2 regions of the Sinorhizobium sp. GQ132 genome follow, and region 2 is predicted to be linked to the other one. Evidence: riboswitches for the same ligand, from Rfam matches in the RefSeq annotation. Region 2 holds a riboswitch; the other holds the start of a gene.
What was found. Region 2 has a riboswitch for cobalamin ahead of AC6CIG_RS03550 (ABC transporter substrate-binding protein). Riboswitches for the same ligand answer to the same signal wherever they lie in the genome.
Positions count from the first base shown of each region.

Region 1 (4,212 bases), on a different contig from region 2:
TCGGCAACGATCCGCTGCAAGGCAGGAAGAAGCACGTGTCCGCGTCCCCGAAGGTGGCATCCAAGATCCGGCGCATCGCGGCGGTTCTCGTACCGCTCGCGTTGGCGACAACCGACCCGGCTGCGGCATCCGGCGTTTGCGAGCGGCTGAGCGCCCGCCTCGCCGGCCTTCCCACGGGTTTCACGACGAATGCCAGCCTGCGCGATTTTACAGGTGCGGTCTCCCGCCAGAACATCGAGCTGCGACGCGCAAAGAACGATCGCCGCCGAATGGAATGCAGCAGCGACAGCGTCGTCATTATCGGCGGCGATGACGAGGCGGCTTGCGCCGAACTCGATGGGACGATCGCGCGGATGGAGGAGAATCTGCGGCAACTCAAGGCGCAGCGCAGGCATCTGATCGGCGGTGGAGACGACGACGTTCGGCGGCGTATCCTCGCTGCAATGGAACTCAACGACTGCTCGGGGGTGCGCGAGGCCTGGGATACCGGAAGCGCCGAAGGCGAGTTTGCGAGCGCCGCCGCCCGGGAAACGGAGGTTCACCGGAACATCCTGAGGGACCTGCCGCCGGACAGCGATGCCTATCCGCTTCTGCTCGACGCCCCCGGGGCAGAGCTTCCGCTCATGGAGCCCGATTTCGTCGGCAGCCTCAGAACCATGTGCGTACGAACATGCGATGGCGCCTTCTTTCCCATCTCCTCGCATGCCACGCCGGCGGACTTCGGTCGCGACGCCGATCTCTGCCGCGCGCGCTGCCCGGGTGCGGAGACGGAGCTCTATTACCATGTGCTCGCAACGGAAGAAGCGGACCGGATGGTTTCGGCAACGACCGGCCGGCCCTACACCGACCTCCCAACGGCCTTTGCCTACCGGGCGCGCGGTGTCGGCTCACCGGGCATCTGTGGCTGCGGAATCCCGGATTCCGCAACGGATGCCAACAGGCAAAAGACAGGCTCTGCCGGAAAGCTCACCGCCGTCAGCCCATCGGTCATTACCATCGGCAGCGAGAGAAAGGCGCCGCCCAAGCCGGTAGAAGAGCGACCCTACGACCCGACCAAAAACAAGGTCCGCATCGTCGGTCCGACTTTCCTTCCGCAGGAAGAGAGCGCGATCGACCTCAAGCATCCGCTTGGGCCGCGATACCAGCCGCTGCAGGACAATTGACAGGCGCCGTTGCGAGCATTCTGCGAGAATCACGCATGTTCTTGATCCAGAGCCCGTTAGGGAGCGACCTTTGCGCGTCTGATAAGACGCGCGGCGCTGTGGGAAACTTTTCGGAGGACTGCAATCTCTCCTCACCTCATCCCTGTACTCGTCACAGGGATGAGAGCAGCGCCGCGTCTGCGGCGCGGGAAGGGTTCTTTCAGCCCAAGGACTTGGTCTGGCTGGATTCCTGTGACAAGCACAGGAATGAGGGTATCGAACAAACCGCGTCGGCCTTAGATCGACCCTAACATCGTGATCTAACGGACACCCCAGCCTTCCTCGAAAACGAGATCTTCGAGCGGCAAGCGCTGCCGCCAGCCCTTCGCGGCGAGTTCCGGCTCCTGGTACAGCTTGTCGACGAAACCCAGGCAAAGCCAGGCAACGATTTCGATATGCTCCGGAATCCCGAGAATCGCCTTGATTTCCCTCTCATGGAAAATGCTGACCCAGCCGACGCCCACCCCTTCGGCGCGCGCGGCAAGCCAGAGGTTCTGGACGGCGCAAACGGTCGAGTACAGATCCATCTGCGGATTATGGGTGCGGCCCAGGACGACCGCTCCGCCGCGCGTCCGGTCGCAGGTCACGCAAATGCTGAGCGGCGCCTTGCGAATGCCTTCGAGCTTCAGCGAGCGATACTTCGCCTGCCTTTCGCCGGAAAACATCTCTGCGGCCTCGTCATTGGCGCGCTGGAATGCCTGCCAGACTTTCTCCCGCGTCTCGTCCTGTCGCACGAGCACGAAGTTCCAGGGTTGCATGAAGCCGACGGACGGCGCCTGGTGCGCCGCAGCGAGCAGTCGCGCGACCAGATCCTCAGGCAGTGGTTCGGGCAGGAATTCGTCGCGCACGTCGCGGCGCGTCTCTATGGCACGATAGACGGCGGCGCGCTCGTCCGGCGAAAAAGCTCCGGCCGCCGCAAGGCAGCCGTTCTGGTCAGGCAGCATCGTTCGATCCCCAACAATGCGGAAACCTCCCGCCGTCCGCGCGGGGCCGGTCTATCTCGCCAGGCCGGTCTTCTGACTTCGGATCATCCGTTCGCGCCGCCTTCCCGAATCACGTGAAGATTCAGTGGCAAAGGTCTGAAAAGATTCAGACCGACTTGGCGCGAACGTCCCCGTCACAGCGCTGGGCACGTGCCGGAACTGCACCGGCTTCCCGATTCTCCCGCCTTCGCGGGCACCTGACGGCGGCATATGGCCATAGCTCCCCTCGAAACGCAAGGCGAGCAAGAGGGGAGCTTCAGAGCGGTGCCTCCGGATGAGGCGAGGCGTCATAGGCACCCCAGATCGACTGATCGAAGCAGATGACGGAACCCGTCATGAGGCCGGATTCTGCCGATGAGAGATAGGCGCAGGCACGCGCGACCTCGGCCGGGTCTACGAGCCTGCCGAAGGGCTGGCTCGCCGCCGCCTTTTCCAGCCAGTTCGCCGGCGCATCGTGATATTCGCGCTGGATCCGGTCTTCGCCTTCCGAGGCCATCCAGCCGATGTTGAGGCCGTTGACCCGTATCCGGTTGCGCAGGACGGCATAGGCGGTGTTCCTGGTCAGCGTCTCCAGCGCCCCCTTCGACGCACAATAGGCTGTGATGAAGGGCTGGCCCGCCTTCGCCGACATGGAGCCGATATTGACGATCGTGCCCTCCGTCTTCTCGCGCCGCATCACCTTTATCACCTCCTGCATCAGGAAGAATGGCGCGCGCGCATTGACCGCGAACATCCGGTCGAAGAGTTCCGGGCTGGTGTCGAGGATCGTGCCCCGGTCGGTAATCGCTGCGGCGTTGACGAGCGCATCGACCCGGCCGAAAGTGCGGTCGCAGGCCGCGACGACCGTTCGGGCGTCCTCCACCCGCTCAAGATCCGCCGGCACGTAGACGACCTTCGAACCGGTCGCCGCGGCGATCTCGGCAGCTTTCGCCTCGCCCTTCGCCGCGTTGCGCCCGCAAATCACGATGCCGGCGGCGCCACGTTCGGCAAAGAGTGCGGCAATCGCGGCACCGAGCCCCTGCGTGCCACCGGTCACGATGGCGATCTTCCCGTCCAGTCGTGCGTGGTCCGTGCTCATCCTGTTCCTCCCTTTGATATGTTGGTGAATATGGCTTCGTGACCGTGCATTGAGCCAGGTGGTTTAGCTTAGCTTTCTCGCCGCCTGATCGGCCAGCGCCTCGGCAAACGCTTCGGCACTCCATTCGCCGGCAAGCGCTTGGTGCATCAGCTGCGCCTGCGTCCTGGGCGCCAGACCGCCAACCGGCGGATCACGATCGAGATTGGTCGGGAATGAATAACCTTCGGCGCACGCGGCAACCGCATGGGCAATTTCGTCCTGCGTGAGCTTGCCGCCGGCCGCAAGGACTTTCAGAGCCGGAAAGAGCACGGCGCACATGTGTTCGCGATCCACCGTTTCCATCGCCCTGCCGAAGGCGGAGGATACCTGCAGAAGATTGGCCACACGCTTGATTCCCGCAGACCGGTTGCTGCCCGCGGCGTGGAAAAGTGCCGGGTTGAAGAATACGATATCGCCCTTCTCCAGCGGCAATTGCACATGGTTCTCTTCGAAATAGGCGCGGAACTCCGGCCGTCTCAAAGCGAGATATCCGGGCAGATACGTCTGGCTATAGGGCAGGAACAGGGTTGGCCCGCTTTCGACCGGCATGTCGCAGTGAGCGACCGCGCCCTGGAGCGTCAGGACCGGCGAGAGCCTGTGCACATGCGCCGGATACTGCTCTATGACGGCCGAGGTCTGGAAGCCCAGATGGTAGTCGCGATGCGGCGATTGAGACGCGCCGCCCGGATTGACGCGATTGACCTGCGCCGTCATCTGGTAGCTCGGACCAAGCCATGCCTCACTGACGAGCGCAATGATGGCGTTGGCGTAGTAGGCGGCGAAATTCTCAGGGTTCTTCAGGCAGTGCTTTTCCAGAGAATTCCAGATCCGGTCGTTGGCGCCGGGCTTGGCGAAATGATCGCCGCCGCCGCTGTTGGTGCGGTGCTGCTCCTCGATAATCTCATCGAAG
Region 1 covers NZ_JCAXDX010000002.1:745,092-749,303, reverse strand. The annotation lists gene AC6CIG_RS07650 (DUF2865 domain-containing protein) at 36-1,163, shown strand; gene bluB (5,6-dimethylbenzimidazole synthase) at 1,463-2,146, opposite strand; cobalamin riboswitch at 2,192-2,401, opposite strand; gene AC6CIG_RS07640 (SDR family oxidoreductase) at 2,442-3,263, opposite strand; gene AC6CIG_RS07635 (phytanoyl-CoA dioxygenase family protein) at 3,327-4,212, opposite strand, start outside.
Region 1: linked by a shared signal. The riboswitch ahead of bluB (5,6-dimethylbenzimidazole synthase) and the one ahead of AC6CIG_RS03550 (ABC transporter substrate-binding protein) in region 2 are both predicted to bind cobalamin.

Region 2 (4,212 bases):
AGCTGTGACCCCGCCACACCTGCCAGGATGATCGCCGCGGTGCCGCGGCCGGCCTTCACCGCCAGCAGGCTCACCAGGAGGAAAGCGACCAGCGCGCCGATGAAGGCGCCGAGCGGCAGCGTCAGCATCCCGGCACCCACACCGAGGATGGCGACGCTGACCGCGCCTGTCGAGGCGCCGGCGGAGATGCCGAGAATATAGGGATCGGCGAGCGGATTGCGCAGCAGCGATTGCAGCACGGCGCCGGAGAGCGCAAGCGCCGCCCCGCAGGAAGCGGCCACGACCGCCCGGCTCAGTCGGTAGCTCCAGATGATGCCCTCGTCGATCGGGGCCAGCGGATAGCCGGCGTTCCACAGCCGATTCGCGACCGCCTGCGCAACGGTCTTGAACGGGATCGCCGTCTCGCCGATCGCAGCGCCCATCCAGAGCGCCGAGAACAGGATCACGAGCGCGGCGATAGCCGCGCCGACGCGTCCCGTCCCCGTTCGCCCGGCCAGAGTCAGCACGCGGCTCACTTGCCGAACCCACCCTTGGAAGCCGGCCCAGCCTTGGGGGCAAGTCCGGCTTCGACGATGGCATCCGCCAGCGCTTCGATGCCTTCGATCGTACGGATCGTCGGGTTCATCGCCTGCGCATCCATGTCGAACACATAGCCTTTGGCGACTGCCGGCATGAGGCTCGCCACGGGATCGGTCTTCAGGAATTCGAGTTTGGCGTCGAGGCTGTCGAGCGGATAGCGTCGACGCTCCATCGAGCCGGCAACGATCATGGTCGGCTCGGACTTGGCGATGGTTTCCCAGCCGACCGTCGGCCATTCGTCTTCAGTGTCGATGATGTTTTCGATGCCGAGGGCCGCCATTATGTAGCCGGGCGCGCCGTTCCTGCCGGCGACATAGGGGTCGGCATCGGCAGCGCTGGAGAACCAGAAGACCGCCGAGAGTTTGTCCCCGGCCGAGGCGACCTTGGCGCGCGCCGCCTCTTCTCGGCTTTTCAGCTCGGCCACGACCTTCTCGCCCTTGTCCTGAACATCGTAAATCTGCGCCAGCTCGCGAATTTCCCGATAGACGAGATCCATGGTGAAGACCTGCCGGCGCACGCCGTCGCTCGCCGCCGAATTCTCCTTGCCGGTGCAATCCGAAGGCGATGTGTAGACCGGAATGCCGAGCTCCTCGAACTGCTCCGGCCGCGCAACCACGCCTTCCGGGCCGACCTGCCACTGAAATTGCACCGCCACCATGTCCGGCTTCTTGGCAAGCACGCTTTCGAAGCTCGGATCGTTGTCTGCCAGGCGCTCGACCTTGGCGTTGACCTCCTCGTAACCTTCAAGGACGGGGCCGACCCAGAGGGCGGTGCCGGCGACCTTGTCCGCAAGGCCGAGCAGATAGAGGATCTCGGTGCTGCTCTGGCCGATCGAGACGGTGCGCGTCGGCGTCTTGTCGAAGGTGATCTGCCGTCCACAGTTCTCGAGTGTCAGCGGATAGATCGTCTCGGCAGCGAAGGCGGGACGGTCAAGAGCCGCTGCGCCTGCGGAAAAGGTGATGAGACCGACAATGAGCGGTCGTTTCCAAAAGCTGTTCATGAATGGTCCCCGAATGTGAGGCCGCTATGCGGCCGTGATCGTCAGTCTGCCGATCGGGTTCGATCGGACGTGTGACGGCTGGATCTCGGGGAAACTGACGAAAGCGTGCGCCGCAAGGCGCGAAAGATGGTCATGGCTTGCTCCTGTTCCGGGCATCCCCGCCCGTGACGTTGGATCTGATTTGACGGCAGGTCTCCTGGCTCACGGACAGAAATCGCTCATCTGCCTTCCCGCGCAACGCGCAGTGGCTGGCGCCTGGGCGCCACGAGGATGAACGACGATCCGCTTACAGTTGCGGGGGCAGCCACGGTTTTGGTCCCTCTTGGGTCGTCCGCACCGTGTTCCCTATTAATCCCCTCCACCTCACGGGTAGGGGAACCGTCAGGCTCAGTTAATTTAGAATGCAGCCTCCGGTCAAGGTGAAACGCGACGCCGCTGCACAGGGGTTCAATATGTTATGTTATTACGCTCGTCAACAAAAAGTTATGTAATAACATTTCATAAGCGCACCGGACCGTTCCGATGAGCCTTCAACCGGTGCCGCCAGATCGGCATCGGCCATTATGGCTTTGGGCCATCGCATGGCCGCAGGACGATTGGTTCCCGGCTTTGCGCCGCGAGTTCGCGGCAGCCGCCGGTGTCGCAAAGCGTCCAGCCGGAGACGGTCGCTCCGGAGGCGGCCAGGACCAGCTCGGGAAGCGGCGGCAGGTCGGGCTTCCAGACCCACCAGCGGCCCTGGCGACGGGCATTGTCTCCCGGCTCCATTCCCGCCCCCGAACCCTGCACGCGCGCCTCCTCGAGAACGAGACCCTCGGCCGTGACGGCCCAACGCTCCTGCCATTCGGTCTTCTCGACCGAATGGGTCCAGCCAAGGGTGAAGACGCCCGCAGCAACGGCGACAGCCTTGCCGCCGATGATGCAGGCCAGCGCGCTCATGCCGTTTTCGCCGTCTGCCGGCCAGCTTGGCGGGCGCGCCGCCAGGTCACGAAGGCGAAGACCGCGGAGAGTGCGAAGCCAACCTCATCGGTGATCGGCAGCGCCGCCAGCAACGTGAAGGCGGCCGCGGCCGCGAGCACCCGCTCGAAAACCCCGAGCCGGACTGCGGCGAAGCCCACCACGGCGGCACCCCAGAGCGCGATCGCCAGACCGGTCTTGACGACGATATAGGCGACGGCAACCGGATAGCCCACCGATGCGGCCATCGCGCCGCCATCCTGCAGCATCAGCGCCGGCGAATAAACGGCCATGAACGGGATGACGAACCCGGCCGCCGCCACCTTGATCGCCTGGATCGAGATCTTCAGCCCGCCTTCACGCGCGATCGGTGCTGCCGCGAAGCAGGCGAGCGCCACCGGAGGGGTCAGGTCGGCAAGAATCCCGAAATAGAAGACGAACATGTGGCTGACGATAAGCGGTACCCCGAGTTCCAGAAGCGCGGGCCCGGCGATCGACGAGGTGATGATGTAGTTCGGGATCGTCGGTATGCCCATGCCGAGCACGAGGCAGGTGACCATCGTCAGAAGCAGCGACAGAAACAGGCTTTTGCCCCCGACCGAGACGATGAACTGGCCGAAGGTATTGGCCGCTCCGGTCAGCGTCATCGTACCGATGATCACGCCGACGAGCGCGCAGGCGATCGCCACAGGAAGGGCCGTCTTCGCCCCTTCGGCAAGCGCGTCTCGACATATCACCAGGGTCTCCCGGCCGCCCTTCAGGAAGGCGTTGCCGGCAATCAGCAGCGCCAGCGCTGCGACGATCATGCCGATGCCGAACTGGAAGAAGGCGGCCGCCACCAGCCCGAGGCCGACCCAGAAGATGATGCGTATGACACCGGCGGGAAGGCCGAGCGCGAGCGAACTGCCGAGGATCAGAAGGCCGGTGAAGGCGAGGCCGACCGTACCGGCGAAAAGCGGCGTATAGCCGGAGAACAGCAGCCAGACGAGCGCGGCGAGCGGCAGGATCAGATGCCATTGTTCGAGGATTGCCGCCTTGGCCGAAGGCAGCTGGTCCTTGGGCAGGCCGAGCAGCCCGTACTTGCCGGCTTCGAGATGGACGATCCAGAAGGCCGACGCGAAATAGAGGATCGCCGGTATGACCGCCGCCTTGACGATCTCGTAATATTCGACGCCGAGCGTCTCGGCCATGATGAAGGCGACCGCGCCCATGACAGGCGGCATGATCTGCCCGCCCATCGAGGCCGTTGCCTCGACGCCGCCTGCAAAGGCCGCCCGATAGCCGAACTTTTTCATCAGCGGGATGGTGAACTGCCCGGTCGTGACGACATTCGCGACGCCGGAGCCCGAAATGGTGCCCATCAGGCCCGAAGAAATGATCGCCACCTTCGCGGCTCCGCCGCGCCTGTCGCCGACCAAACTCAACGAGACATCGTTGAAGAGCCGGATCATGCCGGCCTTTTCGAGGAAGGCGCCAAACAGGATGAAAAGGAAAATATAGGTCGAGGAGACGAAGGTCGGGATGCCGTAGATGCCTTCCGTGCCATAGGCCATATGGTCGATCACCTGCGAAAAGTCGTAGCCGCGGTGGTCGAACGGCGGCGGCAGATACTCACCCAAAAGGCAATAGGCCAGGAACACGCCGGAAATGATCGGCAGGGCCGGCCCCATCAGCGCCCA
Region 2 covers NZ_JCAXDX010000001.1:783,705-787,916, reverse strand. The annotation lists gene AC6CIG_RS03555 (FecCD family ABC transporter permease) at 1-515, opposite strand, end outside; gene AC6CIG_RS03550 (ABC transporter substrate-binding protein) at 512-1,579, opposite strand; cobalamin riboswitch at 1,749-1,978, opposite strand; gene AC6CIG_RS03545 (DUF1850 domain-containing protein) at 2,141-2,515, opposite strand; gene AC6CIG_RS03540 (TRAP transporter permease) at 2,512-4,212, opposite strand, start outside.